Regions from separate parts of the Cupriavidus sp. 2KB_3 genome, predicted to be linked through region 2. Evidence: predicted binding sites of a transcription regulator. Region 2 holds the regulator's gene; each other region holds the start of a gene.
What was found. The regulator sigma-54, encoded in region 2, starts transcription at its own class of promoters, with help from an activator protein. The targets are predictions, from matches to a motif close to TGGCANGNAANCTGCTTT.

Region 1 (10,492 bases), on a different contig from region 2:
TAGCCTTTTTCGACGGCGGCGAAGAAGGGCAGGCCCGAGGCGACCGGCCAGTAGCCGATGCGCAGCTTGGGCGTGCCCTGCGCGCGGACGATGGCCGGCGCGGCCAGCACGGACAGCGCGGCGGCGCCGGCCTTCAGCGCGCGGCGGCGCGAGGGGGAGACGGTGGCGGGGGCAGCGGCCGGGCGGGAGGTAGAGCGGAAGATGGGGCGGGACATGGCAGGTTCCTGTACGTGAATGTTGAGGATTCGGGAGACGGTCAAGCGGCGGACAGCGACGTGATATAGGCGCGCCAGCCGCCATGGGCGCTGACATCGGGCGCGCCTTGCAGCGCATGGCCTTCGCAGACGAAGCCATGGACCCAGCGGCCATCGGCCAGCTCAAGGCTGCCCAGCGCCAGCGGAGCCGGCACCAGCGCCAGGAAGCTGCCGACGGCGGCGAGCGGCACCTGCCAGACCTCCACGGCGATGGCGGCGCCGGCTTCCTCTGCGGCTCCCACGCGGCGCAGGCCGGGCTTGGGCGGCGTGGTGCCGGGCAGCGCATGCAGGCGGTAGCGCGGCGCGGTGGTGGTGGCTTCGGCCAGCGTCGCGCCACGTTCGGTCAACTGACCGTTCAGCGGCATGCCGGAGAGATGGGCGCCCACCACGGCCAGCGGCAGATGGGTCGCCGGCGATGGGGCCAGCGCGGCGATCCCTACCGGTGCGGGCAGCGGGGCGTCAGTCGCACCCTGCGTCAGCCCGCTGGCGTGGTGGAAGCGTTGCCCCAGGTCGGCGAGTTGCCAGTCGCTGCCGGCCTGGCCGATCAGCGTGATGCCGAACGGCAGCCCGTCCGGGCGCAGGCTCGCGGGCACGGACAGCGCGGCGTAGTCGAGCAGGTTGACGAAGTTCGTGTAATGGCCGAGTTCACGGTTGCGCACCACCGGATCGGCCAGTATGGCGGCGATGGTGCAATGCGTCGGCGCCGTGGGCACGCACAGCACGTCGATGTCCTGCCACATGGCAGTCGCGCGCTGGGCCAGCGCCTGGAGCGTGTGCTGGGCATCGAATACATCGGCGGCGCTGTAGCGGCTACCTGCGGCCAGGATCGAGCGAACCGGCTCGATGACCGCCCCCGGCGCGAGGTCGAAGAAGGGGCGCACGGCGGCGTAGCGCTCGGCGACCAGCGCGCTGTCATAAAGCAGCGCGGCGGCTTCGGCCAGCGGGGCATAGTCGATGGGCACGGCGCGGCCGCCCAGCGCCTCCAGCGCGGCTACGGCGTCGTCGAAGGCCCGGCGGGCGAGGTCATCGCCAAAGAACTCCGGCTCGGACGGCACGCCAAAACGGAACGCGGCGGGCAGCGGCGTGCGCGCCAGTGGCAGCGCGCGCGAGTACGGGTCCTGCGGGTCATGGCCGGCGGCGGCTTCCAGCACGCGGACCGCCATGGCCACCGTGCGCGCCAGGATCGACACGCAATCCACGCTCTGCGCGGCGGGAAACACCCCGTGCGCGGAGATCAGGCCCTTGCTCGGCTTCAACCCGACGATGTTGTTGAGCCCGGCGGGCACCCGGCCGGAGCCGGCGGTGTCCGTGCCCAGCGCGAAGTCCACCGCCCCGGTGGCCACCGCGTACGCCGAACCGGAACTCGACCCGCCGCTGACATAGGCCGGGTCGAACGCATTGGGCACCGCGCCGTAGGGCGAGCGCGTGCCATTCAGGCCGCAGGCGAATTGGTCCAGGTTGGTCTTGCCGGCCAGCGCCGCGCCGGCGCCCAGCAGGCGCGCGATCACCGTGGCGTGGGCGTCCGGCACGTAGGCAAACTCGGGGCAGGCGGCGGTCGTCGGCACGCCGGCCACGTCGATATTGTCCTTGGCGGCAAAGCGCAGCCCGGCCAGCGGGGCGTGATCCGGGTGCGGGGCGGAGACCGGGGTGTCGAACCGTTCGATCCACGCCGCATCGGCCTTGCCGGAGGCGGCTGGGGTGGCCGCTGGGGTAGCGGCGACAGAGGTACGCATGAGTGTCCTATCTGAAATCCAATCTTGGATACAAGATAGCAATCGCCATGCCAAAGGCACTTTTGGGCGGATAAATTGCCGCCTCGCGTGAGGGAAATCTCTATGAAATCAGTGGATTAACTGCATGGCTAGTTCGCGCTTGGCCTGCCTGACGGACGCAACCCCCAGCCGTCCGCGACCCCGTCCGGCCATCCAAAAGCCCCGGCACGGTGCGCCCACGCACCAGTCCCGGGAGGTCTTTACTGACACGGCGCTACGGGGTCCGCCCGACAGCGCCCGCCCGCCGCGCCGTCTACTGTGAAAGTCTCGACCGGGATCGATTCAATTGACTGAAGGAGCTGGCTTGTTCGCGACCTGGGCCTTGGTCATTGGCGCGCTGCTGATCACCATGGGGCTGATCGACTCCATGGTGAAACGCCTGCCCATGTCGCCGTCCGGCCTGTATCTATTAGTGGGTATGGCGCTCGGCCCCGGCGGCGCCGGGCTGATCGTGCTTGACCTGACCGACCCGGGCCACGTGAAGGTGCTGGAATGGATCACCGAGCTGGCCGTGCTCGTCGCCCTGTTCGGCGTGGGCTTGCGGATGCGGGTGCAGATGACGTACCGCGTCTGGCGCCTGCCGGTGCGGCTGGCCAGCGTGGCCATGCTGCTGACCATCGGCGGCGTGTGCGCCGTGGCGGCCGGGTGGCTGCAGGTGCCGCTGGGCGTGGCGGTGCTGCTCGGGGCGATCCTGGCGCCCACGGACCCCGTGCTGGCCTCGGACGTGCAGATGGCCGATACCGAGGATCGCGACGTCGTGCGCTACAGCCTGACCGGTGAAGGCGGGCTGAACGATGGCACGGCGTTCCCGTTCGTCATGCTCGGCCTCGGCCTGCTGGGCTATCACGAGCTTGGCGCGTGGGGCGGGCGCTGGATGGCGGTCGATCTGATCTGGAGCACGCTCGGTGGGCTGGCCGTTGGCGGGCTGCTGGGCTGGCTGGCCAGCAAGACCATCCTGGTCCTGCGCCTGCGCTTCCATGAGGCGGTGGGGCTGGAGAGCTTCCTCACGCTGGGCCTGATCGGCGTCTCCTACGGCGCCGCGCTGTTGCTTCACACCTACGGCTTCCTGGCCGTGTTCGCGGCGGGGCTGGCAATGCGGCAGGTGGAGCGCCGCGAGAATCCCGCCACGCCGCCGGCGGAGGTCATGGGGCCGCTGCATACGGCCGATGTCGAGACCACCTCCACGCACGCGCGCAAGGCTGCGGCCTACCTGACCCATACCGCCTCGGAGTTCTCGTTCAATATCGAGCGGCTGGCCGAACTGTGCGTCACCCTGCTGATCGGGGCGATGCTGACCCGGGAGGTCTTCCACGCCCAGTACGTGGCGCTGGCCCTCTTGCTGATCTGCCTGATCCGGCCGCTATCGGTCTATGCGTCCACCTTCGACCTGCCCATGGCGCGCGGCCAGCGGCGCCTGACCGCGTGGTTCGGCATTCGCGGCATCGGCTCGCTCTACTACCTGGCCTATGCCCTGACGCACGCCGCCGGGGAGGAATGGCGTTCCTTCCTGATCCACGCCACGCTGTGCACCGTGGTGTTCTCCATCGTCCTGCACGGCCTGACGGCCACGCCGCTGATGGCCTTTTATCAACGGCTGCGGCGCTAGGTGACCACTCAGCGCCACGCACCTCTCAGCGCCTCTCAGCGCCGCTGCGCCAGCCCGATCCCCGCGGCGATGGTGACCAGCCCCACGCCGTGATACCAGTGGGGCGACTCGCCGAGCAGCAGCGTGGAGAGCAGGGCGGCGAACACCGGCGTCAGCGTGATGAAGAACACCGGCAACTGCGCGCCGGCCCGGGCGATGGCGCGGTCCCAGGCGAAGTAGGCCAGCAGCGAGGGAATCGTCGCCACATAGAGCAGGATGCCCAGCACCTTGCCGTTCCAGGGGATGGGGGCCGGCAGGGTCATCAGCTCCCACGCCGTGACAGGCGCGCTGGCCACCACGCCGGTCACGATCTGCGCGAACAGCAGCACCGGCAGCGGCAGGTCCGGGCGATGCTTGCGCAGCAGCCAGGTATAGGCGCTCCAGGCGATGGTCGCCGCGAGCATGAACAGGTCGCCGGGCACGAAGTCCAGCTGCGTCAGCCGCCCCAGATCCCCGCGCACCAGCACGAAGGACACCCCCACCAGACACAGCAGCGCGCCGGCCACATGCCACGGCCGCATGCGCTCCCTGAAGAAGAGCGCGCCGATAATCAGCAGGAACAGCGGCGTGGAGGCGCCAATCAGCGTCACGTTGATTGGCGTCGAGGTGGTCAGCGCGAGATACTGGAACGCGTTGTAGCTGGCAATCGACAGCACACCCATCGCCGTGAGCAGCCCGGCATGCCGGCGCAGCGTGGCGCGATGCTCCACCACCCCGCGCCAGGCGTAGAGCCCCAGCAGCGTCCCAGCCAGCACCCAGCGCACGAAGTTCAGGGTGATCGGCGGAAACGTACCGGCGGCGAGCCGCCCGACGATGGCGTTGCCCGCCCAGGCCAGTGGCGGGAAGGTGAGCAGGAACAGGGTGGCCCCGTCGAGGCGTCGGGTGGCGCTGGCATGCATGGGGGGTGGGGAGGGCGTGGTGGGGATGCGGGATTATCCGCCATCGCCGCGTGTGGCGCTCGCGCCGCCCCCAGGGACGCCTAAGGTGCCCCCTAAGGCGCCCCCTAAGGCGCTCCCTAAGGCGCCCCCTAAGGCGCTCCCTAAGGCGCCCGCTGCACCCGATACACCTTGCCGCTCGTCGATGAAGTCCCCGGATCGGCCAACACATAGAGTTCCTGCGCGGCGTCGGTGCCGAAGGAGTAGACGCTGCCGCTGGCGGTGACCGGCCAGTCCACCCGCTCGGAGACGGCCCCGTCCCGGTACAGGAAGCTGGCCAGCTTGCCGGTGCACAGGTCGGTATAGAAATAGCGGCCCTGGAGTTCGGGCAGGGCCGCGCCGCGATAGACGTAGCCGCCGACGATGGCGCAGCCGCCGCCGTCGTGGCTGTATTCGAAGACGGGCGCGGTCAGGCCGGCGGGGTCGCAGGGGGTGGCGCCGACGCAGGCGGTGCCTTCCAGGCGGTCCCAGCCGTAGTTGAGGCCGGCGCTGGCCGTTGGCACGGCGTTGACCTCCTCGCGCTGGCCCTGGCCGACATCGGCGATATAGAGCAGGCCGTTCGCATCGAACGAGAACCGCCATGGGTTGCGCAGCCCCATGGCCCAGATCTCGGCCCGGCCACCCCCGCCGCCCGCGAAGGGATTGCCGGCCGGCACGGCGTAGCTGGCGCCGCTCACGTCGATGCGCAGGATCTTGCCCAGCAGCGTGCCGCTGTTCTGCGCGTTGTTGGAGGGGTCGTTGCTGCCGCCGCCCTCGCCGGTGCCGATGTAGAGCATGCCGTCCGTGCCGAACGCGAGCTGGCCGCCATTGTGATTACTGGCGCCCGGGTGCGGAATCGACAGCAGCACCGTGCCGGTGGGGTTCGCCACATCGGGGTTGCTGGTCGAGACGGTGTAGCGCGCCACGGTGATCGCCCCGTTCTGGTCGGTGTAGTAGACGTAGAAGCGCCCGTTGGTGGCGTAGGCGGGGTCGAACGCCATCGAGAACAGGCCGCGCTCGCCGTCTGTGGTGGTGAGGCTGGAAATGTCGAGGAAGGACGTGCCAGGCACGCTGCCGTCCCGCACGATGCGCACCTGGCCAGCGCGCTCCACCACGAACAGCCGCGGGTCGTTGGCAGGCGCGGTGAGGAAGATGGGTGCCGCGAAGCCTTCCGCCACCTGGGCCAGCGACAGCCGCATGTCCGCGGGCGCGCCGTAGCTCACGCCGATGGTCGGCGCGGTGTTGGGCGCCACCATCGCAGTCTGCACGGCCTGCGAGGGTTGGTAGGACGTCGAACCGGTCAGCACCGGGGCCGCCGTCACGGTGTAGGTGCCGGCCACGAGGTTGCCCAGCGTGATGGTCTGGGCGACGGTCTGCCGATACCCACCCGGCCCGTTCACCGTGATGTTGGCGGGCGTGCCGGCGGGCAGGCCGGACACGACGATTGAAAGCGTGGCGGGCGTGCCGCCGCTGGTGATCTGGATGTCGCCGCCGCCACCGCCACAGCCGGCCAGCCACAGCGTGACGAGCCCGAGCAGACGACACAGCATCCATCGATGTGCACGAATCATCACTGCCACCCCCTCACCGCGTTGCCGAAGCCCTTGTATCCTAGGTCGGTCTGAGCCGGGGCAGCAGGCAATCGAGCAGCACGTCGAAGGCGGGGCCGATATCTTCCTCGGGTACGCAGGCATAGCCCAGCAGCAGCCCGCGCCGGAGCGCCGGCCCCATGAAATAGCGCGACAGCGGCCGCACCAGGATGCCGCGCGCGCGGATGTCGGCCGTCAGCGCCACATCGTCCACGTGATCGGGCAGGCGCAGCACGAGGTGCAGCCCGGCGTTACTCGCGTGTTCGTGCAGGGCCTCCGCCCCGAGGTAGCGCTCGATCAGGCCAGCCAGCACCGCACGCCGGCGGGCGTAGAGCGGCCGCATGCGGCGGATGTGCGCGGCATAGTCGCCGGCCTGCATGAACTCGGCCACGGTGGCCTGCGTCATCAGGTGGCCGGCGCGGTACAGGTCGGAATGGGCGGTCTGGAAGGACGCCGCCAGCCCCTTCGGCAGCACCAGGTAGCCCATGCGCAGGCCGGGGTAGAGCGTCTTGCTGAAGGTGCCGATGTACAGCACCGGCGCGTCCGGCTCCATGCCCTGGAGCGACGGAATCGGCTGGCCGGAGAAGCGGAATTCGCTGTCGTAGTCATCTTCCACGATCCAGCTACCGTGCCGCCGCGCGAACTCCAGCAGCGCGCGCCGCCGCCGCAGGCTCATCACGGCGCCCAGCGGATATTGGTGCGAGGGCGTGACGAAGATAAAACGCGGCGCGGGGGTGTCGGCCTCCGCCTCGGGCAGGCACAGCCCTTCGGCGTCCACGGGCAGCGGCACCATGCCGATGTCGCTGACCTGCAGCACGCCGCGTATGCCCCAGTAGCCCGGCTCCTCCACCCACGCCTGATCGCCCGGCGAGCCCAGCATGCGCGCCACGAGATCGATCGCCTGATGGATGCCTTCGGTAATCAGCACCTGATCCGCGTCGCAGCGCACGGAGCGCGCCACGCGCAGGTGGGCCGCCACCGCCTCGCGCAGGGTCGGCAGGCCGCCGCCGTGGCTGTAGCTGAGCCATTCGGGCTGCGGCCGGCGCCACAGCCGCGCGGCGATCTGGGCATAGCGCCGGTGCGGAAAGCGCGTCAGGTCCGGCACGCCGGGCATGAAGGCGCCCCATTGCGTGGGCGATGCGGCGGCACTGGAGACCAGCCGCTGCCCGCGCGGCGAGAGGCCCGGCATGGCCGGTGCCATGGCTGGCGCGCTGTTCGCGGCGGTGGCGTTCAGGTAGCGCTCGGGCGCCGTGTCGGCCACGAAGGTGCCGCTACCCGTGCGGGCGCGCAGGTAGCCCTCGGCCAGCAGTTGCTCGTAGGCAAACATCACCGTGTTGCGGGACAGGCCGAGTTCCGCCGCCAGGTCGCGCTGGGGCGGCAGGCGCGTGGCGGGCGCCAGGCTGCCGTCCAGGATCGCCCCCCGGATGCAGGCGTAGAGGGCCCGGTTCAGGGGTTGGTCCGGCGGTTGGTCCAGGCCGGCGCGCTGGCCGAGCCGCTGGAGCAGCAGGTCGCCGCAGATCGATTTCACATTGGCACCATCGAATTTGTCAAAGTGGCGCTGGATTGTAGGGCCAAAGGAGATTGGAATGCACGTCACACCTGTCACTCCCTGCCGCCCCCCATGAAAAACAGCGAACTGAACCAATCCCGTGCCCAGGCCACGCCGCGAGGCGTTGGCGTGATGTGCGATTTCTATGCCGACCGGGCCGAGAACGCCACCCTGTGGGACGTGGAAGGCCGCCAGTACACCGACTTCGCCGCCGGCATCGCCGTGCTGAATACGGGGCATCGGCATCCGCGTGTGATGCAGGCCATCGCCGCCCAGCTCGACCGCTTCACCCACACCGCCTACCAGGTGGTGCCTTATCCGAGCTACGTCACGCTGGCCCAGCGCATCAACGAACTGGCGCCGGTGCCGGGGCCAAACAAGACCGCGCTGTTCACCACCGGCGCGGAAGCCGTGGAGAACGCGGTCAAGATCGCGCGCGCCCACACTGGCCGTCCGGGCGTGATCGCCTTTTCGGGCGCCTTCCATGGCCGCACGCTGCTGGGCATGGCGCTGACCGGCAAGGTGGCGCCGTACAAGATCGGCTTCGGGCCGTTCCCGTCGGACATCTTCCACGCGCCGTTCCCCAACGCGCTGCACGGCGTCAGCCCGGCGCAGGCGCTGCAGGCGCTGGAAGGGCTGTTCAAGACCGACATCGATCCCAACCGCGTGGCCGCCATCATCGTGGAGCCGGTGCAGGGCGAGGGCGGCTTCCAGCCGGCCCCGGCTGACTTCATGCGCGGCCTGCGCGCCGTGTGCGACCGCCACGGCATCGTGATGATTGCGGACGAGGTGCAGACCGGCTTCGGCCGCACCGGCAAGCTGTTCGCGATGGAGCACTACGACGTGCGGCCCGATCTCGTGACGATGGCCAAGAGTCTTGCCGGCGGCATGCCGTTGTCGGCGGTGTGCGGCCGCGCCGCCATCATGGATGCCCCGCTGCCGGGCGGGCTCGGCGGCACCTACGCGGGCAACCCGCTGGCCGTGGCCGCCGCGCATGCGGTGATCGACACCATCGCCGAGGAACAGCTGTGCGAGCGCGCCGTGGCGCTGGGCCGGCAGCTCAGCGCGCACCTGACCGCGCTGCGCGCGAGCTGCCCGGCGCTGGCCGAGGTGCGCGGGCTGGGCTCGATGATCGCCGCCGAGTTCCGCGACCCCGCCACGGGTGCGCCCAGTGCCGAGCACGCGCAGCGCGTGCAGCGCCGCGCGCTGGACGCCGGCCTGCTGCTGCTGACGTGCGGCACCTACGGCAACGTGATCCGTTTCCTCTACCCGCTGACGATTCCGCAGGCGCAGTTCGACGCCGCGCTGGGCGTGCTGGCGCAGGCCATGGTCGAGTAAGTCAGACGCCAAGGCGGGGCACGCCCAGCGTGCCCCGCGCCAAGCCGGTGCATCGCCCCGGCCAACTTCCGCTCGAGGAAGGGGGCGGGAAACACTCACCTCAACACCTACCTGACACGTGCCCATTCGGTGTGGCACGCATGTTGCGGATAAGAGCCAGCGCGAACCTGCGCAAAATCCACGAGGGACCAACCATGCGTTTTAGTAGATCGACGAATTTCCGGGCACTCATGACGGCTTCCGTGCTGGCCGCGCTGGCCGTGTCGGCCATGTCTTCCACGGCCATGGCGCAGGCCACGCGCGACTGGCCGACCCAGCCGGTGCGCATCGTCGTGCCGTTCCAGGCGGGGTCCGCCACGGACCTCATCACGCGCCAGCTTGGCGTGGGGCTGGGCAAGGAGTACGGGCAGAGCTTCGTGGTGGAGAACCGGCCCGGCGCCGCCGCGATGATCGGCAGCGAGGCCGCCGCGCGCGCGCCCGGTGATGGCTATACGCTGCTGATGTCCGGGCCGGCGTCGATGGTGACCAACCGCTTCCTATACAAGAAGCTCAGCTACGACCCGGATGCCTTCGAGAAGGTGGCCGTGGTGGCCATCACGCCGAATATCCTGCTGTCGAACCCGTCGTTGCCGTTCAAGACGCTGCCGGAGATGGTCGCCTACGCCAAGGCGAACCCCGGCAAGCTGACCTATGCGTCGTTCGGCTCGGGCACCACCTCGCATATCGCCGGGGAGATGCTCAAGGCCGTGGCCGGCATCGACATCGTCCACGTGCCCTACAAGGGCGCCGGCGAGGCGATTCCTGCGTTGCTGTCGGGCCAGGTGTCGATGTACTTCGACACCATCATGACCGGCCTGCCGTTCGTGAAGTCCGGCAAGCTGCGCGCGCTGGGCATGTCCACCGCGAAACGGTCCCCGCAGGCGCCGGAGATCCCGACCATCGCCGAGCAGGGCTACGCCGGCTTCGACATCGCGCCGTGGTACGGCATCGTCGCGCCCAAGGGCACGCCGGCTGACGTGGTGACCCGCCTCAACGGGTCGATCAACAAGCTGCTGAACACGCCGGACTTCCGCGAGAAGCTGGCCGCCACCGGCGCCGAGCCGCGCGGCGGCAGCGTCAGCGACTTCGCGGCGATGGTCGATGCGGAGATCCCCCGCACCGGCAAGCTGGTGAAGCAGGCCGGCGTGACCCTGCAATAACGGCTGGAACTGACGCGCCTCAGCCCGCCCCCAGCTCCAAATCCAGCGCCCGGCCGCGCGCCTCCATGGTGCGCCGGGCGATATTGAGTTGGTGGATCTGGGTGGTGCCTTCGTAGAGGCGGAACACGCGCACATCGCGGTAGAAGCGTTCCGCCACGGTGCGCGCCATGTAGCCGCTGCCGCCGAAGACCTGCACCGCGCGGTCCGCCACGCGGCCGCACATCTCGGAGGC
Region 2 (10,492 bases):
CCAGGTTGCGGCCGGCGGCCACCTGGATTTTCACCATGTGGATCGGCAGGCCCAGGACATCAAGATATTGGGAGTCCAGCGGCAGGCGTTCGAACTCGCCGTCGTTGCGGCGCACCAGCTGCACCACCAGCTTGAGCTTCATCTTCCGGCGCACGGCCGTCTCGCCGAAAATCGTCTTGATGTCGAGCAGGCCCAGGCCGCGCACTTCCAGCAGGTTCTGCAGCAGCGGCGGGCAGCGGCCCTCGATGAAGTCAGGCCCGAGTCGCACGAAATCGACGGCATCGTCGGCCACGAGGCCGTGGCCGCGCGAAATCAGTTCCAGGCCCAGTTCGCTCTTGCCCAGCCCGGACTCGCCCATGATCAGCACGCCCATGCCGAGGATGTCGAGGAACACGCCGTGCATCGTCACGCGCGGGGCGGAGATGCGCGACAGGTAGAGCCGCAGGTGGTCGATCACGGCCGCCGACGACACCGGCGTGGTGAACAGCGGCGTGGACGAGCGCGTGCAGCGCAGCTCCAGGTCCGGCGGCGGCTCCATGCCATCGGCCACGACGAGGAACGGCGGCTCGAGCAGGATCAGCTCGCCCATCTGGCGCTTGCGAGGCTCGTCGTCGAGACGCTGGTAGTACAGGATTTCCGGCTTGCCGAGCACCTGGATCCGGTTCGGGTGGATCAGGTTCAAGTGGCCGACGAGGTCCGCCGCCGAGGTGGCTTCACGGGCGAATTCCACGTCGAAGGCCCGGTCGGCGCCTTCCAGGCCGGCGACCCACGAGAGCTTGATGTCGGCTGCGTTGTCGTCGAAGATCGACTGCGAGGTGACGCCGGTGAGTTCCATGCGCGTATGACTTTCGGGGGCGGACAGGCCGTTTCAGGCGGCCGTTGGGGCGGGAGTCAGGGATGCCACTGCGTCAGCAGATCATGCACCGCTTCCGACGTGGGTAGCGTGGCGAGGCCCTCGCGCATCTCGCGGTCCGAGAGCAGCTGGGCGATTTCCGACAGGATTTCCAGATGTTGTTGCGTGGCCTGTTCCGGTACGAGCAGGAAGATCAACAGCGACACCGGCTTGCCGTCCGGCGATTCGAACGGAATCGGCTCGGCCAGGCGCATGAAGCCGGCCAGCGGCTGCTTGAGGCCCTTGATGCGGCCGTGCGGAATGGCCACGCCGGCACCCAGGCCCGTGGAACCCAGCGATTCGCGCGCGAACAGGTTATCGGTCACGGTAGCGCGGGCCACGCCATGGTTGTTCTCGAACAGGAGCCCGGCTTGCTCGAAGACCCGCTTCTTGCTGGTGACGGTGACGTCGAGATGGATGTTGCCGGGTGGCAGCAATTTGGCCAAACGATTCATGGGCGATGCGCGAGAAGTCAGGTTAGCGGGCCGGGGCGCGAAGGCCGTCCCGCCGGATACGTGGCGAAGCTAGGGTACCGAGAACTTATCTGGGACGCCCGCATTGGAGCGTCCGGCCATTATAGAGCAGGGCTCCACCGCGATTTTGCGATGCAGCGCCGGGGTCGCGGCGGTGCCACGACGTGCCGGCCGGCTTGCCCACCCGGGGTGTCCCGGGGCCGTCCTGTCGTTATTTGTATGGCGGAGCATACACCGAGCAGGGCGGCTTGCGAACACTTGTTCCCATTTTGACCGCTCCCGGGTGTCCCGGATCGTCCTCGGGCGTGGCAATAAGGTAACGAAACATTCCAGGTGCCCGCACCGCCACCGCGGCGGCGCGCGCCCATCAAAAAAGCCGCGCTGATTGCGCGGCTTGAGCTCTTCTTTTCAGTCCTCTGCAGGGTTGGCAACCGCTCTGCTTCCGGTTGCCTGCAGGTCTACTGCTGCGTCAGTTGCTGGGCGGCCATCTGGTACTTCACCGCCTCGCGATCGTGGCCCTGTACGCGGTCCTTGTAGCGGATGACCTGGCGGTCGAGCTTGTCGACCAGACAGTCGATCGCCGCATACAGATCTTCATGATGCGCTTCGACGAAGATGTCCTTCCCCTTCAGATGCAGATTGATTTCCGCGTACTGGCGCCGGTCCTTTTCCTTGTGGTTGTCCACCGATAGCAGCACGCTCACGCCGATGACCTGATCGAAATGTCTGACAATTCGCTCCAGTTTCGTTTCCACATACTCACGCAGCGGGGGCGTGATGTCGAGGTGGTGTCCACTGATCTTGAAGTTCATAGCGCTTCTCCTTCTGAAAGAGCCGCACCAGGCAGGCGGTTGCGGCTCGGCTACAAAGTCTTGCGGAGATTCACTGCGGGGATCTTGAGCGCTTCGCGGTATTTGGCCACCGTGCGGCGTGCGACCACGAAGCCTTGCTCGCCCAGCAGTTCGGCGATCCGGCTGTCGGAAAGGGGATTCCTGGGGTCTTCGGCTCCTATCAGTTGCTTGATCAGCGCGCGGATTGCCGTGGAGGAGGCCGCGCCGCCAGTCTCCGTGGAGACGTGGCTCCCAAAGAAGTACTTCAACTCGAAAGTACCCATGGGCGTGGCCATGTACTTATTCGTGGTGACCCGGGAAATGGTCGACTCATGTAAACCGAGTGTATCGGCTATTTCCCGCAAAACCAAGGGGCGCATCGCGATTTCGCCATGCGTGAAAAAGTTCTTTTGACGTTCGACAATTGCCTGAGAAACACGCAGGATCGTGTCGAATCGTTGCTGGATGTTCTTGATAAGCCACCGCGCCTCCTGAAGCTTCTGCTGCAGGCCCGCCGTCCCCGACTCACCCTTCGCGCCGCGCAGGATCTGCGCATACATGTCGTTGATGCGCAGCCGTGGCATGACGTCCGGATTGAGCGCCGCGATCCATCCGCTGCCGCTCTTGCGCACGAACACGTCGGGCACCACGAAGTCGGCTTCGGGACGGTTGAACGCATGCCCCGGATACGGCGCCAGCGAGCGAATCAGTTCGTGTGCTGCCTTCAGTGCTATTTCGTCCACCTGGAGCGCTTTCTTTAGCCGTGTGTAGTCGCGCACGGCCAGCAATTCCAGGTGATGGTTGACGATGGTCAGCGCCAGGTCGCGATGCGGGTGCTTCAGGCGCCGCAATTGCAGGCTGAGGCACTCGGCGGCATTGCGCGCGCCCACGCCGGGCGGGTCGAAGCTCTGCAGCAGGGTCAGGATCGCGTGGACTTCGTCGATCTCGAACTCGAGTTCCTCGGGCAGTTCGGTGCAGATTTCCTCGAGCGAGGCGCTCAGGTAGCCGTCATCGTCGAGCGACTCGACCAGGAAGATGGCAAGGCCCTTGTCGCGCACGGAGATCTTCAGCGGGGCCAGCTGCTCCATCAGGTGCTCGCGCAGCGTGGGCTCGGCGTCGCGCAGCTGCATCGGCGTCTTCTCGTCCTCGTCGCCCTGGGGGCGGCGGGCAAAGTCGTCGAGGCTCCAGTCGCTGCCGTAGTCCTCGCTGCCGTTGTCGTTGTAGTTGTCGTCCTCGCCGCCGGATGCACCCTCGCTGCGTGCGTCGCCGTTGGGCTGCGGCTCGGAGGAAGCCGGCGCCGGGGCGCTCTGGAGGCTGACCGAGCCATCGGCGGACACCCGCAGCGGGCTTTCGATCCAGTCGTTCTCGCGTTCGAGCAGGGGGTTTTCGGTGAGCGCCTGTTCCACTTCCTGCTGGAGTTCAAGCGTCGAGAGCTGCAACAATCGGATCGACTGTTGCAGCTGCGGGGTCAATGCCAGATGTTGCGAGAGACGAAGCTGAAGCGACGGTTTCATGCGACCTATTCTATGCGCATCCTTCCGACTATGGAACGGAAATTGCTATCGCCTATCGCTCTGGCTTCCTGATCGCCCCCGGCTGTCGCCGTGGACCGAAAGAAACGCGGCCGCACGTGGCGGCCGATGGGTCACATGCGGAAGTTTTCGCCCAGGTAGACGCGTCGCACGGACTCGTTGGCGATGATTTCCTCAGGCTGGCCGGCGGCCAGCACCGTGCCTTCGCTGATGATGTAGGCATGGTCGCAGATGCCGAGCGTCTCGCGCACGTTGTGGTCGGTAATCAGCACGCCGATATTGCGCGCCTTCAGGAAGCTCACGATGCGCTGGATTTCGCCCACGGCGATGGGGTCCACGCCGGCGAACGGTTCGTCGAGCAGGATGAAGCGCGGCGCGGAGGCCAGCGCCCGGGCAATTTCCACGCGGCGGCGCTCGCCGCCGGAGAGCGACAGCGCCGGGTTGTTGCGCAGGTGGGCGATCTGCAGGTCGTCCAGCAGCGAATCGAGGCGCCGTTCGATCTCCGCCTTCGGCAGCGACTTGCCGTTCTCGATCTGCAACTCCAGCACGGCGCGGATGTTTTCCTCGACGTTGAGCTTGCGGAAGACCGAGGCCTCCTGCGGCAGGTAGGACAGGCCCATGCGGGCGCGCTCGTGGATCGGCAGGCCGCTGATGTGCTGGTCGTCCAGCACGATGTCGCCTTCATCCAGCGCCACCAGGCCCACGATCATGTAGAACGACGTGGTCTTGCCGGCGCCGTTCGGGCCGAGCAGGCCGACCACCTCGCCGCTCTTCACGTCCAGCGAGACGTCCTTGACCACGGTGCGCGATCCGTAGCGCTTCTTCAGGTGGCGCACGACCAGCGTGCTGCTGTCGGTACGGGCGGCCGACGGGGCTGCGGAGGCGTTCGGGGCGAGCGTGGCGGAGTCGTTCATCAGGTCAATGCATGCGTGACGCGGCGGGCGCGTCCGGGGTTCAGGGCTTGCCGGGCGCGGGCGCCGGCTTCAGTTCCAGCGGCGGCGGCGCGGCGGCGCCGCTGGCCTGGTCCGCGCGCGGCGAGAGCACGGCGCGCACGCGGCCGGACGGATTGCCGGTGGAGGTGTTGTTGTCGCCGCCCGCGGCCGTGTAGTACTCGTTGCGGCTGTCGTAGGTGATCACGGCGCCGCGGATCTCGTCGACGGTCTTGGCGCCGGCGATCCGCGCCGCACGGGCATGGCCGATCAGCTTCGACATTTCCTGCTTGCCGTCGTACTCGATGCGGTCGCCCCAGCCGTCGATGTATTCATCCACGCCGTCGCGCTTCTGGCGGATATACGCCTGACGGCCCGGGTTGGCCGTGGCCACCGCGTACTGGTAGCCCTCGGGGTCGGTGCGGATCTGCGCGGCATCAGACTTCAGCACCATCGTGCCCTTGGTCAGCACCACGTTGCCGGTCAGCGTGTAGATCTGCTTCACATCGTCATAGCTGGCGTTGTTGGCCTCCAGCACCAGCGGCTTGTCCTTGTCGGCACGCTCCGCCAGCGCCGGCTGGGCCAGGGTCGCGCCAAGCGCGGCGATTGCCACCGCCAGGGCGGGCACGATGCGGCGACAGGACAACGTCGTCAGGGATGGGGTCATGGTGGTCAGCTGAGAGAATGACGGGCGATCCGTTGCCGGCGCCTGGCGTGCTTGTTGTTGTGCTTACTGCGTGGTCCGGGCCTGCCCCGACGGCGGATTCATGACGATGGTGCCGCGTACGTTGCCGAGCAATTGTACTTCGCGTGTGACATTGTTGAAGACCAGCCCGTTGGCGGTCATCACCGACGGCCCGCGCGTGAGCTGTACCGCTTTATCGGTCTTGACGATGTCGTCATTGACCAGCAACTGGAAATATTGCGACGCGGCGGTCATGCGCGGGTCCTTCGCCGCATCGACGCCGGGCTGCCGCACCAGGAAGGCATTGCCGTACAGGTCGATCACCGAGCCCTCGGCGTTCATCACGCCCCGGTCCGCGTTGACCGTGACCGGGGGGCGGTCCGGCTGGTAGGCACGCATGGCCGGCGTGGTCACCTCGTAGGTCTGGTCGTCCTCGAAATGGAGCATCTTCACGCCGGTGAAGCGCATCTTGGTGGCGCCGGTGGTGTCCAGCTCCGTGGCCGAGAAGCGGTCCATGTAGTAGTCCGCCTCATGGCGCTTGGCGCGGTTCTGCGCGGCCTCGTCCTCGTGGGGCGAGTTGATCTGCACCAGCCAGAACGTGCTGCCGGCCACCATCGCCATCAGCAGCAGCGGCAGCAGCCGCATGACCAGACCGGAGATCCTGCCGAAGAAGTCCCGCATCGCCGGCCCCGTTCAGATGACCTTGGCGCGGGTCAGGTCATGGATGTGGAGCGCGCCCACGAGCTTGCCGTTGTCATCCACCACCAGCAGCTGGTTGATGCGGTTCGCTTCCATGATCTGCACGGCTTCCACGGCCAGGTGGTCCTGGTTCACCACGTGGGGGTTGCGGTGCATGACTTCGCCGATGGGCACGGTGCGCCAGTCGCGCGGGGTTTCCAGCAGGCGGCGCAGGTCGCCGTCGGTGAACACGCCGATGGCGCGGCCGTCCGGGTCCACCACGGCCGTCATGGCCATGCCCTTGCGGGTGATTTCCATCAGTGCCTGGGCCAGCGGGGTGTTTTCACGCACCTCGGGGACACCGTTGCCGGTGCGCATGACATCGCGCACGTGGGTCAGCAGCTTGCGGCCCAGCGCGCCGCCCGGGTGCGAGCGGGCGAAGTCTTCCTCGCCAAAGCCGCGCGCGTCCAGCACGGCCACGGCCAGTGCGTCGCCCAGCGCCAGCGCCGCCGTGGTGCTGGCTGTCGGGGCCAGGTTCAGCGGGCAGGCCTCCTGGGCCACGGCGCCGTCCAGATGGGCGTCGGACAGCTTGGCGAGGTTCGATTCCGGGTTCCCGGTGACCGAGATCAGCCCGGCGCCGATGCGCTTGACGATCGGGACGATCGACAGCAGCTCGGCCGTCTCGCCGGAATTGGAGAACGCGATCAGCACGTCGTCGCGCGTGATCATGCCCAGGTCGCCGTGGCTGGCCTCGGCCGGGTGCACGAAGAACGACGGCGTGCCCGTGGACGCCAGCGTGGCCGCCACTTTGCGGCCGATGTGGCCGGACTTGCCGATGCCGGACACGACCACGCGTCCGGTGCAGCCCAGGATCATCTGGACCGCCTTGGTAAACGCGGGGGTCAGTCGGTCAGCCAGCGCGGAAACGGCGTCGGCTTCGATCTTGAGGGTGTGGCGGGCGAGCTTAAGTGCTCGTTCCGCATCGAAATTGGCTATCATGGCGACGAAGTATACCAACGAATGCGATGGCGACCGGCCCGGCTTTTTGGCCGCGGGGTCCCGGCGACCGCCGCTTGCCGTGTTTCCCCGGCGAGGCACCGATGCCGGGACGGCGCGCGTGCCCGGCCGGCTCGTTCCAGGTCAAGCCCCAAGTCTTCCCCGAAGCCCGCCGAATGCATTCTCCGCTGGAACTGACCCTCGTGCTGCTGGCCGCCGCCGTTTTCGGCGTGGTGGCCTTCCGCATGCTGCAACTGCCACCCATGCTGGGCTATCTGGCGGTTGGCATCCTGATCGGTCCCCACGCGCTCGCGCTGGCCAGCGATTCCGCCCAGACCAAGTATCTGGCCGAATTCGGCGTGGTCTTCCTGATGTTCTCGATCGGGCTCGAGTTCAACCTGGGCAAGCTCCGCTCGATGAAACGGCTCGTATTCGGGCTTGGCGGCTCCCAGGTGGTGCTGACGATGGGGTTCGTGGTGGCGGCCGGCTGGGCGCTCTCGGCGTGGACCGGCCTGTCCTGGCAGGCCTCGGTGGCGCTGGGCGGGGCGCTGGCCATGTCCTCGACGGCCATCGTCTCCAAGATGCTTTCCGAGCGCATGGAGCTGGAGGCCGAGCACGGCCGCAACATCATCAGTGTGCTGCTGTTCCAGGATCTGGCCGTGGTGCCGCTGCTGATCATCATCCCGGCGCTCTCGCGCGACCCCGGGGAGCTGGCGGCGGCGCTGGGCTTGGCCACGGTCAAGATCGTGGTGGCCCTCGGCCTGATCTTCTTCGTCGGGCAGCGGCTGATGAGCCGCTGGTTCCACGTGGTGGCGGCGCGGCGCTCGCAGGAACTGTTCATGCTGAACCTGCTGCTGGTCACGCTCGGCATGGCCGCGCTGACCGAGCGGCTGGGCTTGTCGATGGCGCTCGGCGCGTTCATGGCGGGCATGCTGATCTCGGAAACGCCCTACCGGCACCAGGTGGAGGAAGACATCAAGCCGTTCCGCGACGTGCTGCTGGGGCTGTTCTTCGTCACCATCGGCATGCTGCTGAACATCAGCGTGGTGATTGCGCACATCTGGCTGGTGCTGGGGCTGCTGTTCGTGCCGATCCTGTTCAAGCTGGTGCTGATCACGGTGCTGGCGCGGCTGTTCGGCTCGCGGCAGGGCGTGGCCATCCGTACCGGGCTGGGGCTGGCGCAGGCGGGCGAGTTCGGCTTCGTGCTGCTGAACCAGATCGACGGGATCGGGGGGCTGGTGGATCCGGTGCTGATCCAGGTCATCCTGGCCTCGATGCTGCTGTCGATGCTGGCGGCGCCGTTCCTGATCCAGTACAGCGACGCCATCGTGCTGCGTTTTGCCGCCAACGAATGGCTGATGCAGTCGCTCAACATGACCCGCATCGCCGCCCAGAGCCTGCAGACCGAGAAGCACGCGATCATCTGCGGATTTGGCCGGAGCGGGCAGAACCTGGCGCATATGCTCGAGCGCGAGGGCATCAACTACGTGGCGCTGGACCTCGACCCGGACCGCGTGCGCGAGGCCGCCGGGGCTGGCGACACCGTGGTCTATGGCGATGCCGGCCGCCGCGAGGCGCTGATCGCCGCCGGTATCCACCGCGCCGCCGCGCTGATTGTGACCTACGCCAACACGCCGTCGGCGCTGCGGGTGCTGCACCACGTGCAGGAGCTGGCGCCCGCGCTGCCCGTGATCGTGCGGACCGTGGACGATTCCGAGCTGGACACGCTCCAGAAGGCCGGCGCCACCGAGGTGGTGCCGGAGATCATCGAGGGCAGCCTGATGCTGGCCTCGCACGCGCTGGTGCTGCTGGGCGTGCCGATGCGGAGGGTGGTGCGTGGCGTGCAGCAGGCCCGCGACGCGCGCTACAGCCTGCTGCGCGGCTACTTCCACGGCCGGGACGACGAGGAGGACATGATCGAGCGTGACACTGTGCGGCTCCATTCGGTCTCGCTCGGCGCCGAGCACACGGCCGTGGGCCGCCGGCTGGGCGCGCTGGGGCTGGAGCGGATCGGGGTGGAGGTGACGGCGGTGCGCCGGCGCGGCATCCGCGCGTTCGATCCGCAGCCAGAGACCGTGCTGGAACCGGGCGATATCGTGGTGCTGCGCGGTACGCCGGAGGCGCTGGAGTCTGCCGAGGAACGGCTGCTGAAGGACTGAGCGCCTCTATATATAGAGAGGCTCAGGAATGCAGGGGCGAGCCTTCGGCGCCCCAGGACGGCGGCAGGCCGTCCAGCACTGCGCGGGCATCGAGTGAGCGGATCGGCACATGGCTATCGGCCGGAATCCGCCCCTCGCCCTGCAGCATCAGGTAGCGCAAGCAGCACACGCGCAGGAACGACGCGAAATTGGCCGACAGCGAGACCTCGCCGCGATGCGCGGCCAGCTCGTCATGGAGCCGGGTCAGCAACTGGTTGACCGTCATCGCGTCGCGCTGCGCCAGTTCTTCCAGCACTTCCCAGAACAGGTTTTCCAGGCGGATGCTGGTGGCCACGCCGTGCAGCCGCAGCGAGCGGGACTGGGTCTGGTAGGAATCCGGATTGGCCCGGACGAAGATCTCGCACATCGGCATGCCTCCTGCGACGGCGGCGCCGGGGGGGGCGCCGCGTTCGGAAGGCTCTACTGTACGTCGACTGGGTGACTACTGGGTGATCCGGGTCCCGAGCACGGTCAGGAACTGGGCCAGCCACGCCGGATGAGCCGGCCACGCCGGCGCGGTGACGAGGTTGCCGTCGGTATGGGCCTGATCGACCGGAATATCGGCGTATTTGCCGCCCGCCAGCCGTACCTCGGGCGCGCAGGCCGGGTAGGCGGAGCAGGTGCGGCCTTCGAGCACGCCGGCCGCGGCCAGCAGCTGGGCGCCGTGGCAGACCGCCGCGATGGGTTTGTTCGCCGTGGCGAAGTGGCGCACGATTTCCAGCACGCGGTCGTTCAGGCGCAGGTATTCGGGCGCACGGCCGCCCGGAATGACGATTGCGTCATAGGCAGCCGGGTCGACATCGGCAAACGTCGCGTTCAGCGTGAAATTGTGGCCGCGCTTCTCGGTGTAGGTCTGGTCGCCCTCGAAGTCGTGGATGGCCGTGGCGCAGTGGTCGCCGGCCTTCTTGTCCGGGCAGACGGCGTGGACCACGTGGCCCACCATCTGAAGTGCCTGGAAGGGCACCATGGTTTCGTAGTCTTCGGCGAAGTCGCCAACCAGCATCAGAATTTTCTTGGCCATTGCAGTCTCCTGTATGGTTACGGGTGTCCGGAGCCGGTCCAGGCCGGCCGGGCCATTGTGCGGCGGCCTTGCGCGGGGCGGGTGGTAGCCCGTTACCGCAGGCGGCACGCGATTTCCATTTCGACGCAAATCCCCATGGCAGATTCCCTCATCCAGTCCCCCGATCTCGGCGATGTCACCGGTTACCTGCGTGACCGCATTCGCACCGTACCGGACTGGCCCCAGCCCGGCGTGATGTTCCGCGACATCACCCCGCTG
Region 3 (10,492 bases), on a different contig from region 2:
GATGCGCTGGCCGTGCCAGCGGGAATCGATGGCCTGGGCGGCATCCTCGATCACGCGCAGCTGGTGCTTGCCCGCGATGGCGTAGAGCCGGTCCATGTCCACGGGCAGGCCGGACAGGTAGACCGGCATGATGGCCCGCGTGCGCGGCGTGATGGCGGCCTCCACGGCGTCCAGGTCGAGGTTGCGCGTGCGCGGGTCGATATCGACGAACACCGGGCGGGCGCCCACGGCGAGCACCACGTTGGCCGTGGCCACCCAGGTGATCGGCGTGGTGATGACTTCGTCGCCCGGGCCGATATTGGCCACGCGCAGGGCGATCTCCATCGTGGCGGAGCCGTTGGCAAACGTGCGTACTGGCCGGCCGCCGAACAAGTCAGACAGTGCCGCTTCAAACGCCTGCATCTTGGGGCCGGAAGTGATCCATCCGGAGGCCAGCACCTTGCCGACCTCGGCAATGGTCTCGGCGTCGATCTCGGGCCGCACGAACGGCAGGAAGGGCTGGGCTGAGGTAGCGGTCATGGTTCTTTGTGAGGCACGTGGGCGCTGGGCGCGCACGCTCAGGATCGGGCAATCAGGAAGACTCCGGCCAGTATCAGCAGGATGCCGGCCACGCGCAAGGGCCCGATCATCTCGCCAAACAGCCACCAGGCCGCCAGCGCGTTGACCACGTAGCCCAGCGAGAGCATCGGGTAGGCGATGGACACGTCCACGCGCGACAGCCCGACGATCCACACCGCCACGCTGACCACGTACAGCGTCAGGCCGCCGATCACCGGCCATTGTGTCAGCACGCGGAATGCGGTGGTGAGCAGCGTGGCGCGGTCCAGGGTGATGGCCCCCACGGCATTGGTGCCTGCCTTGAGCAGCAGCTGCGCGGCGGCGTTGAGCAGCACGCCGGTCAGGATGAAAGCAAAAGTCGAAAGCGTCATGACGCGGGCTTGGATTCCGGAGCGCCTGCCGGGGCCGGGGCACCGGACGGCGAAAAGTTGCTGACCACGACGCGCCGGCTATCGCGCGCCACCACATGCATCGGGACCTGCCGGGCCGACAGTTCGGCATAGAGGCCCGGGTCCATGATGCCCAGCGCGGGCTGGCCGTCGCGCCAGCGCGCGATGAACTGGTCCAGCGTGGGAATCCACTGGTCCGGGGCCTGCTGCACGCCAAATTCCAGCTCGTCGGGCTCTTCCACCATCGTCAGCGTATGTCCCAGGTAGAACGGCAGGGTATGGTCGAGTACCCGCACGCCGTACAGGGGCATATCGTCTTTCAGCACGGCGCGGATGGCGGGCACCAGGTCCACGCCGGACGCGCGCCGTCCCATGACTTCATGGCCCATCAGCCCGATGGTGCAGGTCAGGAACATCGCCAGCGCGCCCGCGGTAATGCTCGGAAACAGGCCGCGTGACTGCAACAGCTTGCGCGCCAGTATCGTGCCGCCCAAGAGTACGGCAAACGCGACTCCCGTGTACACGGCAAACGTGCGGAACACCTCGTTCGGGTTGGAGGGGCGATCCAGCGTGGCCACATATGGCGTGGCCAGCAGCCCTGCCACGGCCAGCACCATCAGCGCGTTGATCTGGCGCTGCCAGGAGCGCTCGGTGATGTCGTCCAGCGCCACGCCGGCCAGCATCGCCAGCGCAGGGAAGACCGGCACGATGTAACCGGGCAGCTTGGAGCCGGAGAGGCTGAAAAACACGAAGATCGCCACGGCCCAGATCAGCGCCATCAGCGCCGGCTGGAATGGCTTGCCGCCGGCCCCGCGTTCGGCCCCGGCGCGCTCGCGCACGGCGGTCCACATGCGCGGCGTCAGGCCCAGCCACGGCAGGAAGCCCAGCAGCAGTAGCGGCACGAAGTACAGCGAAGAGCCCTTGCGCGCATGCACGGTGGACGTATAGCGGTCCCAGTGCTCGTGGATGAAGAAGAAATGGGGGAATTCCGGATTGCGCGACGAAATCAGCCAGAACCAGGGCACCGTAACGACCAGCATGGCGACGATGCCGGACACCAGATGCAGGCGTCGCCACAGCCCCAGATCGCGCGTCACCAAGGTGTAAACCACGAGGGCGAGGCCCGGCAGCGCGATGCCGACCAAACCCTTGGTCAGGATGGCGACGCCCATGGCGACCCAGCAGGCCAGCATCCAGCCACGACGGGCGGCGGGCGTGGTGCCCGGATGCTGGGCAAGCATCATGCAGGCCAGCACGCACGCGAGCGCGCCGGACAGCGTCATGTCGAGGGCGTTGAAGTGGCCGGCGATGCTCCACATCGGTGCCGCCAGCAGGGCCAGCCCGGCCAGCAGGCCGGCGCGTGCGCCGAACCAGCGGGTAGCAGCGAGCACCGTGGCGCCCAGCCCGAGGATGCCGGAGAGCGCCACACACAGCCGCGCCTGCCAGTCGCCCACGCCGAAGGCCTCGTAGGCCAGCGTGGTCACCCACATGTGGAACGGGGGCTTCTCGAAGTACTTCAGATCGTTGTAGCGGATGGTCACCCAGTCACCGCTGGCGAACATCTCGCGGGAGATCTCCGCGTAGCGGCCTTCGTCCGGCTTGAGCAAGTGACGGGCGTCGAGCGTGCCGAACCAGACCAGCAGGATTGCGATGACGACCAGGGCAATCATGCCGACGGGCAGCCCGGCATAGCGCGAGGGCGTGGAACTACGCATAACTCTCCTGAGATTGCCGGCGAACCGGAAGCGATCTGGGCCTCTGGCTGTGCAGCAGACACCACACAACGCTGCAGGGCCGGATTCGGTGGACACGTATTCCCCGCCGCGGTGAGAACCTCGCGGTGGGGCGGCGGTTCCCCTGGAACGACCGGCCATGGCCGATTTGCTGCGCCGTCTGGCCACCAATTTGGCGCGCAATGTTAGCACGGCGTGCCGGTGCCGCCGCCGGCCAGGATTCCCCATGTGCCGGATTCGCGTAATACTGGCGGCTGTACCGCGCCACGGTCAGTCCTGCCAGGCCGGTTTGTCGAATACTCAGGAAACTACGATGAAAACGGCCCTGATGTCCGGTCTCTGTTTCAGTCTGCTAACAGTGGCGAATGGAGCACATTCACAGGCATCGGAGCCAACCGTCCAAGTTGCCCAGGCCACCGATGCCGCGCCCGTCGCCGGCATCTCCCCCGTGCCCATGCCCGCCGGCGCAGCGTTGTGCGACGCCCCCTGGTTCCGCTCCGGCTCCCGCGTGCAGATGGAGGGCGACGGCGAGATGCCGATGTCGATCACCATGACGCTGCGCGACGTCATGCGCACGGCACGCGGCTGCAGCGCCCAGCTTGAAGTGCGCTCCAAGTCAGCGCTGTCGGCGCTGATGGGCCCCCCGGTGGTAATGGACCAGGTGCACGAGATCAATATCGACCGCAGCAGCGCCACCATGCGCACGCGCATCGACAGCCGCAACGCGGTGATCAACGCCCGGGCGCGTTATGCGCGGATGTTCGGCGAGGCGTCCTTCACGGGCAGCGGCGTCTTCAACTATGCCGGCGTGGAGATCAAGGAGGGGGCGATGCTGGAGGGCGAGACCTTCCAGTCGAGCGTCTCGCTGAAGGTCTACCCGCTCGGCGCCGACGAAGTGGTGGGCACGATGCAGGCGCTGCATGCGTCGATCATCGTCGGCTCCCGCACGGTGGGGCGCCGCCAGATGATCAATACCGCGATGGGGCGCAAGGAGTGCATGCCCATCACGTATGAGAAGCGCACCTCGCTGGGCCCGCTGATGGTGGGCGACGAGATCCTGCAACTTGAGCCGAGCGTGCTGCACGTCACCGACTGGTACTGCCCGATGGAGGCCTTCGTGCTGCGCACCGAAGTCCGCCAGAACAACAAGGTCCAGCGCGTTGACGTGACCTCGCTGGAGATGCTCGACCCCGAGGCCACGGCGGGGCGCTGAGGCCCGCGTCCGGCCAATAAAAAACCCCCCAATGCCTTGGGGGGTCTGCTTCCGCACGGGAGGATCCGTGGCCAGCGTGGCCTGCAAGCGGCCAGTCAGTTGCCCTGCGTGGGCTTCTTGGTGGTCTTCTTGGCCTTGTCCTTCTTCGGCTGGCCCGACTGGTCCACCAGATCCGCGCGCGTGCTCTTGTTCGCGCCCTGGCTGTACGGGTCGAACTTGTCGCCGGACTTCGCACCCTGGCTGTAGGTGTCGAATTTCTCGCCAGCCTTCGCGCCTTGCGAGTACGGGTCGAACTGCTTCTTGTCCTGTGCGATGGCCGCCACGGAGGCGGTAGCCAGGCCCAGCGCAACTGCGGTGGCGATGATCTTGTTCATGGGATCTCCTGAATGGTGCCGCCTTCCGGCGGTTCGCGTTGTGCGGGCTTACCGGCCAGTAAACGGCATGTCAGCCACGCTCGGGGCAGTGTGTCCAAGCCCGGCGAAGCCGTCAACTCAGGGGTTTTCCGGGGGCGGCAGCAGTGTGCCGCCCCGTGCTGAATGGCCGAAAGTGCTTATTCGGTCACAGCATCAGAGGGGTGCTTCCAGGCCTGGATGACCTCGGCGGAGGGCGCCAGCGCGAGGTTGGTGCCACGCGCGCCGATCGGCTGCTGGAACCAGCGCTTTTGCAGCGCGGCGGCGTCCGGCGAGGCGAACGTGGCGGCCAGCGCCTGATCGACCAGCCGCTTCCACTCCGGGTCAGCCTTGGACATCATCAACGCGTTCTGCTCCACGGACAGCGCCGGGCCGACGATCACGAACTGCGACGGGTCCTTCGACTTGGCGCGCAGCCCGGCCAGCAGCACATCGTCCATGACGAAAGCCTGGGCGCGGCCCGTCTCCAGCAGCAGGAATGATTCGCCGTGATCCTTGGCGTAGACGTCCCGATAGCCATAATCGGCCTTCAGGCGCCGCACGTGGCGGTCGCCGGTGGAGCCGGCGCTGGTCACCACGGTCTTGCCGCGCAGATCTTCGAACGACTTGATGCCCGAATCGGCCCGCACCAGCATCCGCACGGTAGATACATAGTGCGAGACGCTGAACGCCACCTGCTTCTGGCGCTCCAGCGTATTGGTATTGGGCGCGCAATCGAGGTCCACCAGCCCGTTGACGACGGCCGGAATGCGGTTCTGCGGCGTCAGCGGCAGCCAGCGCACCTTGATGTCCTTCAATCCCGCCTTCACCCGCGCGGCCTCGGCAGCACGCAGGCACAGATCCACCGCATACCCGGCCGGCTGCCCCTTGTCATCGGCAAACGAGAACGGCAGCGCCGACTCGCGATAGCCGAGCGTAATCGTGCCGGTCTCGCGAATCTTGTTGAGGACCGGGCTATCGGCATGGGCGACGGCAGGCGCCACCACCCCGGCGAGCAGGGCAGCAGCGGCAATCAGGCGTTGCAGGGACGAAAACGAGGCAAACGGCGACATGGGTGGGATTGGGGTGCTGACGAAAGCGGCAAGGGTATACCCGGGACTGCGACGCAGGAAGGATATTCTCGTCATAAGCAAATGCCCGGTTTTGGGGAACGGGTTGCCCTAGGTCAGCTGGGAGCCGTCGTAGGCCATCAGCGCCCAGACCACGGCAAAGGGGAGCGCGCACAGGATGCGGGTCCGCATTCGGGCGCGCCTGGCAAGCAGGGACCAGAGGGCGAGGGTGCTGGTGGTCCATGTGGCGACGCACGCGATCAGGTAGTTTTGCTGTGATTTATACGCCCACATCGAAGCCGCCGGGCCTTCTGCGCCAAATGGGTACTCATGCGGCACGGTCCATGCGCTCCATATTTCGAAGGGCTCGATAAAGGCGATGAACCCGAGAATAGTCCCCAGCACGCATTTAATAGCGAACTTCCAGTTCCATGTTTTTGGCATAATACATAAACTCTTTTGCGAACGAATCCATCGAACTGGTCAGATCAAGGCAGCCCGCTGACCCTGGAAACCACCCGCCATGAATGGTGAAGCCGCTGCGTCCGTGTAACACCGTTCCCGGCAACGGACGCAGGCCTACACGTCTTCGCCCCCAGGCTATCGTGCAGCCTGGCCACCGTCCCTTGTCCCAGTTGATGTATTTCAAAACGCAAGCCGCGCGGTTAAAGATGTTGGTTTCCTCCCATTTCTGGAAGTCGCTTTGGAGGGCCAGATATCGTCCTTTGGGAATGGGTCCGCTATACCCGTCCGCCTGGTACTCCTTGGTATTGAATCCGGATTTCCCCGATGTGGCGGACCACCGCCTGCCATTCCCGTTTTCGATCCATTGCAGCACTCTCCCGTCGAATAACAGTCTGGCCCGCCTCATATCGATGCGTCGGGCAGTTCCTTCGAGATCCAGAAGTTCGATGATTTGCCGCGGTGTCGGCGTTTTGCCAAGCAGCCGATAACCAGATCTTTCGCGAACGAGATCTTCGAGGTCCCGCCGCAGAAAATGATTGTTTCTGATTTCGTTTTCCATGCGCTGGTCTCTAACACTAGGGTTGAACCAGCAGACGTTCTACCCCCGCCCTGCCTGAGCGGTCTATCAGACGCTCCCAAAACCCGTGCGTGGTTTGACTTCCATCATGGCCGGCGCGACGGATCGCCTAACCTTGTTACACCCGTAACCGTTCACCCTCATCCATCCCTGCACCAACAAGGTACAATCCCGCACCTTTGTATCGTTCTCATAACAAATGGGCACCCGTCCTTCTCGTTTGGCGTGCATAGACGCGCTGAAGGCGGTCAGCTCACAGCTGATCGTGTTGCACCATCTGGCCTTCTACGGGCCGATGTCCGATGCCGCGCAGTCCCTCGCCCCGGGGCTGATCGGCTGGCTGGCGGACTATGCGCGCATTGCCGTGCAGGTCTTTCTTGTCGTCAGCGGCTTCCTGGCCGCGCGCAGCCTGGCGCCGGGCGGCTTCCTGACCGCCGCGAATCCGCTGGGGACGATCTGGCGCCGTTACCAGAAGCTGGTGGTGCCGTTTGCCGTTGCCATCCTCGTGGCGATTGCCGGGGCCGCGCTCGCGCGCACCTGGATGACGCATGACTCCATTCCGGCCGCCCCGCATCTGGCGCAGTTCGTCGCGCATCTGCTGCTGCTGCACAACATTCTCGATGTGGACGCGTTGTCCGCCGGCGTCTGGTACATCGCCATCGACCTGCAATTGTTCGCGCTGCTGGTGATCGTGCTGTGGATCGCGCGCGCCGCGCCGGGCCGGCTCCTGCCGTGGGGCATGGTGCTGGTGGGCGCGCTGGCCGTGGCGTCGCTGTTCTGGTTTAACCGCGATGCCAGCTGGGATATCTGGGCGATCTATTTCTTCGGTGCCTATGGCATGGGCACGCTGGCGTACTGGGCGTCGAACCCGGCGCGCTCGCCGATGGCGTTGATTCTGCTGGCCTCGGTAGGCGTGGCGGCGCTGGTGGTGGACTTCCGGCTGCGCATCGCGGTGGCGCTGGCCGTGGCGCTGCTGCTGGCCATTTCCCGGCGCGGGGACTGGCTGGAGCGCTGGCCCGGCGGCCGTCTATCGGGTCTCTGGGCCTATTTCGGCAAGATTTCCTATTCGGTCTTCCTGGTCCATTTTCCGGTCTGCCTGGTCGTCAACGCGGCGGTTTCGCACCTGGCGCCGGGCCAGCCTGTGCTGAACGCACTGGGCATGGGGGCCGCCTGGGCCGCCAGCAATCTGGCTGGCGCGGTATTCCATCGCTATGTGGAATCGGTCGATGTCCTCCAGGTGCTGCGCGAGGCGATCTGGCCGGCGCGCGACAAGTCGGTCACTTCCGAGGCCTGATCCGGTCCTTCAGCTGTAAGCAGGCACCAGTGCCTTGCGGGTGGCCGGGTCCCCGATCACCCGGTTCCAGTCAGCGGGCGCACCGAGCGACATCCCGCCCATGGGCGCCATGCCCGACGCCATGCCCGGCACCTTGCCCGACGGGAGTACGCACCGCACGCGCCCCGCGGGTGCCCGCTGGGCCTCGCCGGCCTGCGCCGGCACCGTCACGCAGGAAGTGGGCAGCGGGGTAGCCGAGGCCCCCGCCGCGTGCGCCGCCACGGGCGCCAACACGCTGACGGATGCGGCGATTGCCGCAATGGCGGATAGTAGTTTCACGATGTTCTCCATGCTGTGGCTGGCCCCATCTGGGGCGCGACTCAGCCAGTATGGAAAATGCGCATCGACCTCGACATAGCCGAAATACGAATTTGATCCATCGCCCTGATGGTGCCCGCCGCCTCGCCTTGGCGCGCGGGCGCGCACTGCCACGGTGCGTTCGGCGCAACACCTACCGTAACAACCCCACTTGGGCGATGGCACGAACGTTGCCTAGTATGGAGATACAAACCTGACCATTTGGTCAGGATTCCTGATACCGGGGCATCCGGGGAAGAGGCTGTCATGTCCGATCACATCGTCCTGACCTCGCACGCGCGCCGCGACAAGCCGGCCGAGCCGATCCACTGGGGCGCCCCCACGGCGGCCGAGCGTGGACCGGTCATCGCCAGCCTCACGGACCCCACGCGCCGCAATGTGATCGGCACCCATGCCGGGGCCTATGCGATCTATCGCGCGCTGGCGGTAGCCTCGGGCAGCCTGCAGCGCGCGCACCGGCCAGACCTGACCGATACCGCGCCGGCCGAGTCCATCGGCCCCCATGCCCAATGGGGCGATCCGGACAAGATCGTGTCGCTCGACCCCTGGGGCCACCTCGTCTCCACCGTCTTCGCAGACCGCATCGCCGCCGGCGTGGACATCCGCCCGACCATTGCCGTCACGCGCGCCCATATCAATATGCCGGAGCTGACGGCGGCCATTGCCGCCGGCCGTCTGGTGCCCGATGGCGAGATCCTCTATCCGAATGGCGATGTGCGCGTGACCAAGGCCGCCGTGGACCCGGTCTGGTACCTGCCGGGGCTGGCGCGGCGCTTCGATATCAAGGAAAGCATCCTGCGGCGCAGCCTGTTCGAGCAGACCGGCGGCATGTTCCCGGAACTCGTGACGCGGCCCGACCTCAAGGTCTTCCTGCCTCCCATCGGTGGCATGACGCTCTATTTCTTCGGCGATGTGGCCAAGCTGGGCCAGCCGGAGACCCGCGTGGCCTGCCGCGTGCACGACGAATGCAATGGATCGGATGTCTTCGGGTCCGATATCTGCACGTGCCGGCCCTATCTGGCGCACGGCATCGAGGTCTGTATCGAGATGGCGCAGCAGGGCGGCGTGGGCCTGGTGGTCTATAACCGAAAGGAGGGCCGCGCGTTGGGCGAGGTGACCAAGTTCCTGGTCTACAACGCGCGCAAGCGCCAGGTGGGCGGCGACCGTGCCGAGACCTACTTCGCGCGGACCGAATGCGTGGCGGGGGTGCAGGACATGCGGTTCCAGGAACTGATGCCTGACGTCTTCCACTGGCTGGGCATCCGGCGGATCGACCGCTGGGCGTCCATGAGCAATATGAAACATGGCGCGCTGACCGCGCAGGGCATCGAGGTGGTGGAGCAGGTGGCCATCCCCGAGGCGCTGATCCCGGCCGACGCGCGCGTGGAAATCGATGCAAAGGTGGCGGCGGGGTACTTCACGCGGTACACGCCGCCTGACGCCGACGAACTCGCCCTGGCAAAGGGCAGGGGGTTGAACGAATGAACCAGCATCCCGAAGGCGGGCAGGACGCACGGATCGATGACGATGGCAGCGGCTGGCACACCCCGGTGCCGCCCGGCCATCCCGCCTCGGCCCTGTTGTGCGCGGAGGCCGTGCGCAGCCGGTGCGCCGTTGTGACGGAGTATGTGGCGTCGGGCGAGTCGGCGCTCTTTACGTGGCATCCAGACCGGGTGCACGCCGTGGCGGACTACGTGGCAGCCACCATCCGGCGCCGCTACCGCGACCTCAAGGTGCCGTACCACAGCCGCTGGCGCCATTTCGAGAGCGGCGGCCCGGGCGAGGAGAAGCTCGACCGCTGGCAGATCCTGTGCGAGCGGGCGGGCATGTCCGGCGCCGACCATTGCGAGGAACGCGCGCGCATCGGCATCGACCTGGTCATCCCGAGCGTGCTGCTCGATGCCGGTGCCGGCCCGGACTGGCGCTACCGCGACCCGGCCAGCGACCTGATGCTGACCCGCTCCGAAGGGCTCGGCGTGGCCAGCTTCGATCTCTTCGCGCGGGGCGGTTTCTCCGCCGAGCATGGCGATCCGCTGCGCGCCGATGGCGAACGGCTGGCGCGCATGGATGCGTCGACCATCGCCACCGCCTTCCAGGTGGCCGCGCACAACCCGCTGGTGGGCCTGGAAGGCCGCGCCGGCCTGCTGCGCCGGCTGGGCGAGGTGGTGCAGGCCACCCCGGCCGTCTTCGGCACGCCGGCCCGGCTTGGCAATCTGTACGACTACCTGGCCAAACATGCCGTCGATGGCCGCATCGAGGCCAGCTTCGTGCTGCGCGCGCTGCTGGTGGCGCTCGGGCCGGTCTGGCCGGGCCGCGTGCAGCTGGACGGCATCTCGCTGGGCGACTGCTGGCGCCATGAAGCCGCGCCGGACGGGCTGGTGCCGTTCCACAAGCTGACCCAGTGGCTGACCTATTCGCTGCTGGAGCCGCTCGAGGATGCCGGCCTC

Region 1: atzF (allophanate hydrolase) is a predicted target of sigma-54. The motif match lies at 2,023-2,040, and genes of this name have one in related genera.
Region 3: AB4120_RS13425 (GTP cyclohydrolase II) is a predicted target of sigma-54. The motif match lies at 8,205-8,222, and genes of this name have one in related genera.

The regions. Positions count from the first base shown of each region.
Region 1 is NZ_JBFRHD010000024.1:29,420-39,911, reverse strand. It holds gene AB4120_RS23080 (ABC transporter substrate-binding protein) at 1-215, opposite strand, end outside; gene atzF (allophanate hydrolase) at 257-1,987, opposite strand; gene AB4120_RS23070 (cation:proton antiporter) at 2,331-3,632, shown strand; gene AB4120_RS23065 (DMT family transporter) at 3,668-4,570, opposite strand; gene AB4120_RS23060 (PQQ-dependent sugar dehydrogenase) at 4,711-6,135, opposite strand; gene pdxR (MocR-like pyridoxine biosynthesis transcription factor PdxR) at 6,197-7,702, opposite strand; gene AB4120_RS23050 (4-aminobutyrate--2-oxoglutarate transaminase) at 7,796-9,061, shown strand; gene AB4120_RS23045 (Bug family tripartite tricarboxylate transporter substrate binding protein) at 9,292-10,260, shown strand; gene AB4120_RS23040 (acyl-CoA dehydrogenase family protein) at 10,280-10,492, opposite strand, start outside.
Region 2 is NZ_JBFRHD010000002.1:15,519-26,010, reverse strand. It holds gene hprK (HPr(Ser) kinase/phosphatase) at 1-835, opposite strand, end outside; gene AB4120_RS01880 (PTS sugar transporter subunit IIA) at 892-1,347, opposite strand; gene hpf (ribosome hibernation-promoting factor, HPF/YfiA family) at 1,824-2,177, opposite strand; gene AB4120_RS01870 (RNA polymerase factor sigma-54) at 2,228-3,709, opposite strand; gene lptB (LPS export ABC transporter ATP-binding protein) at 3,841-4,641, opposite strand; gene lptA (lipopolysaccharide transport periplasmic protein LptA) at 4,682-5,323, opposite strand; gene lptC (LPS export ABC transporter periplasmic protein LptC) at 5,387-6,022, opposite strand; gene AB4120_RS01850 (KpsF/GutQ family sugar-phosphate isomerase) at 6,035-7,018, opposite strand; gene AB4120_RS01845 (cation:proton antiporter domain-containing protein) at 7,192-9,174, shown strand; gene AB4120_RS01840 (ribbon-helix-helix domain-containing protein) at 9,197-9,580, opposite strand; gene AB4120_RS01835 (DJ-1/PfpI family protein) at 9,656-10,234, opposite strand; gene AB4120_RS01830 (adenine phosphoribosyltransferase) at 10,370-10,492, shown strand, end outside.
Region 3 is NZ_JBFRHD010000011.1:3,382-13,873, forward strand. It holds gene AB4120_RS13375 (DegT/DnrJ/EryC1/StrS family aminotransferase) at 1-519, opposite strand, end outside; gene AB4120_RS13380 (DMT family transporter) at 558-929, opposite strand; gene AB4120_RS13385 (glycosyltransferase family 39 protein) at 926-2,662, opposite strand; gene AB4120_RS13390 (hypothetical protein) at 2,994-3,893, shown strand; gene AB4120_RS13395 (amino acid ABC transporter permease) at 3,989-4,267, opposite strand; gene AB4120_RS13400 (amino acid ABC transporter substrate-binding protein) at 4,444-5,355, opposite strand; gene AB4120_RS13405 (hypothetical protein) at 5,464-5,796, opposite strand; gene AB4120_RS13410 (hypothetical protein) at 5,762-6,376, opposite strand; gene AB4120_RS13415 (acyltransferase family protein) at 6,594-7,688, shown strand; gene AB4120_RS13420 (hypothetical protein) at 7,698-8,006, opposite strand; gene AB4120_RS13425 (GTP cyclohydrolase II) at 8,292-9,530, shown strand; gene AB4120_RS13430 (URC4/urg3 family protein) at 9,527-10,492, shown strand, end outside.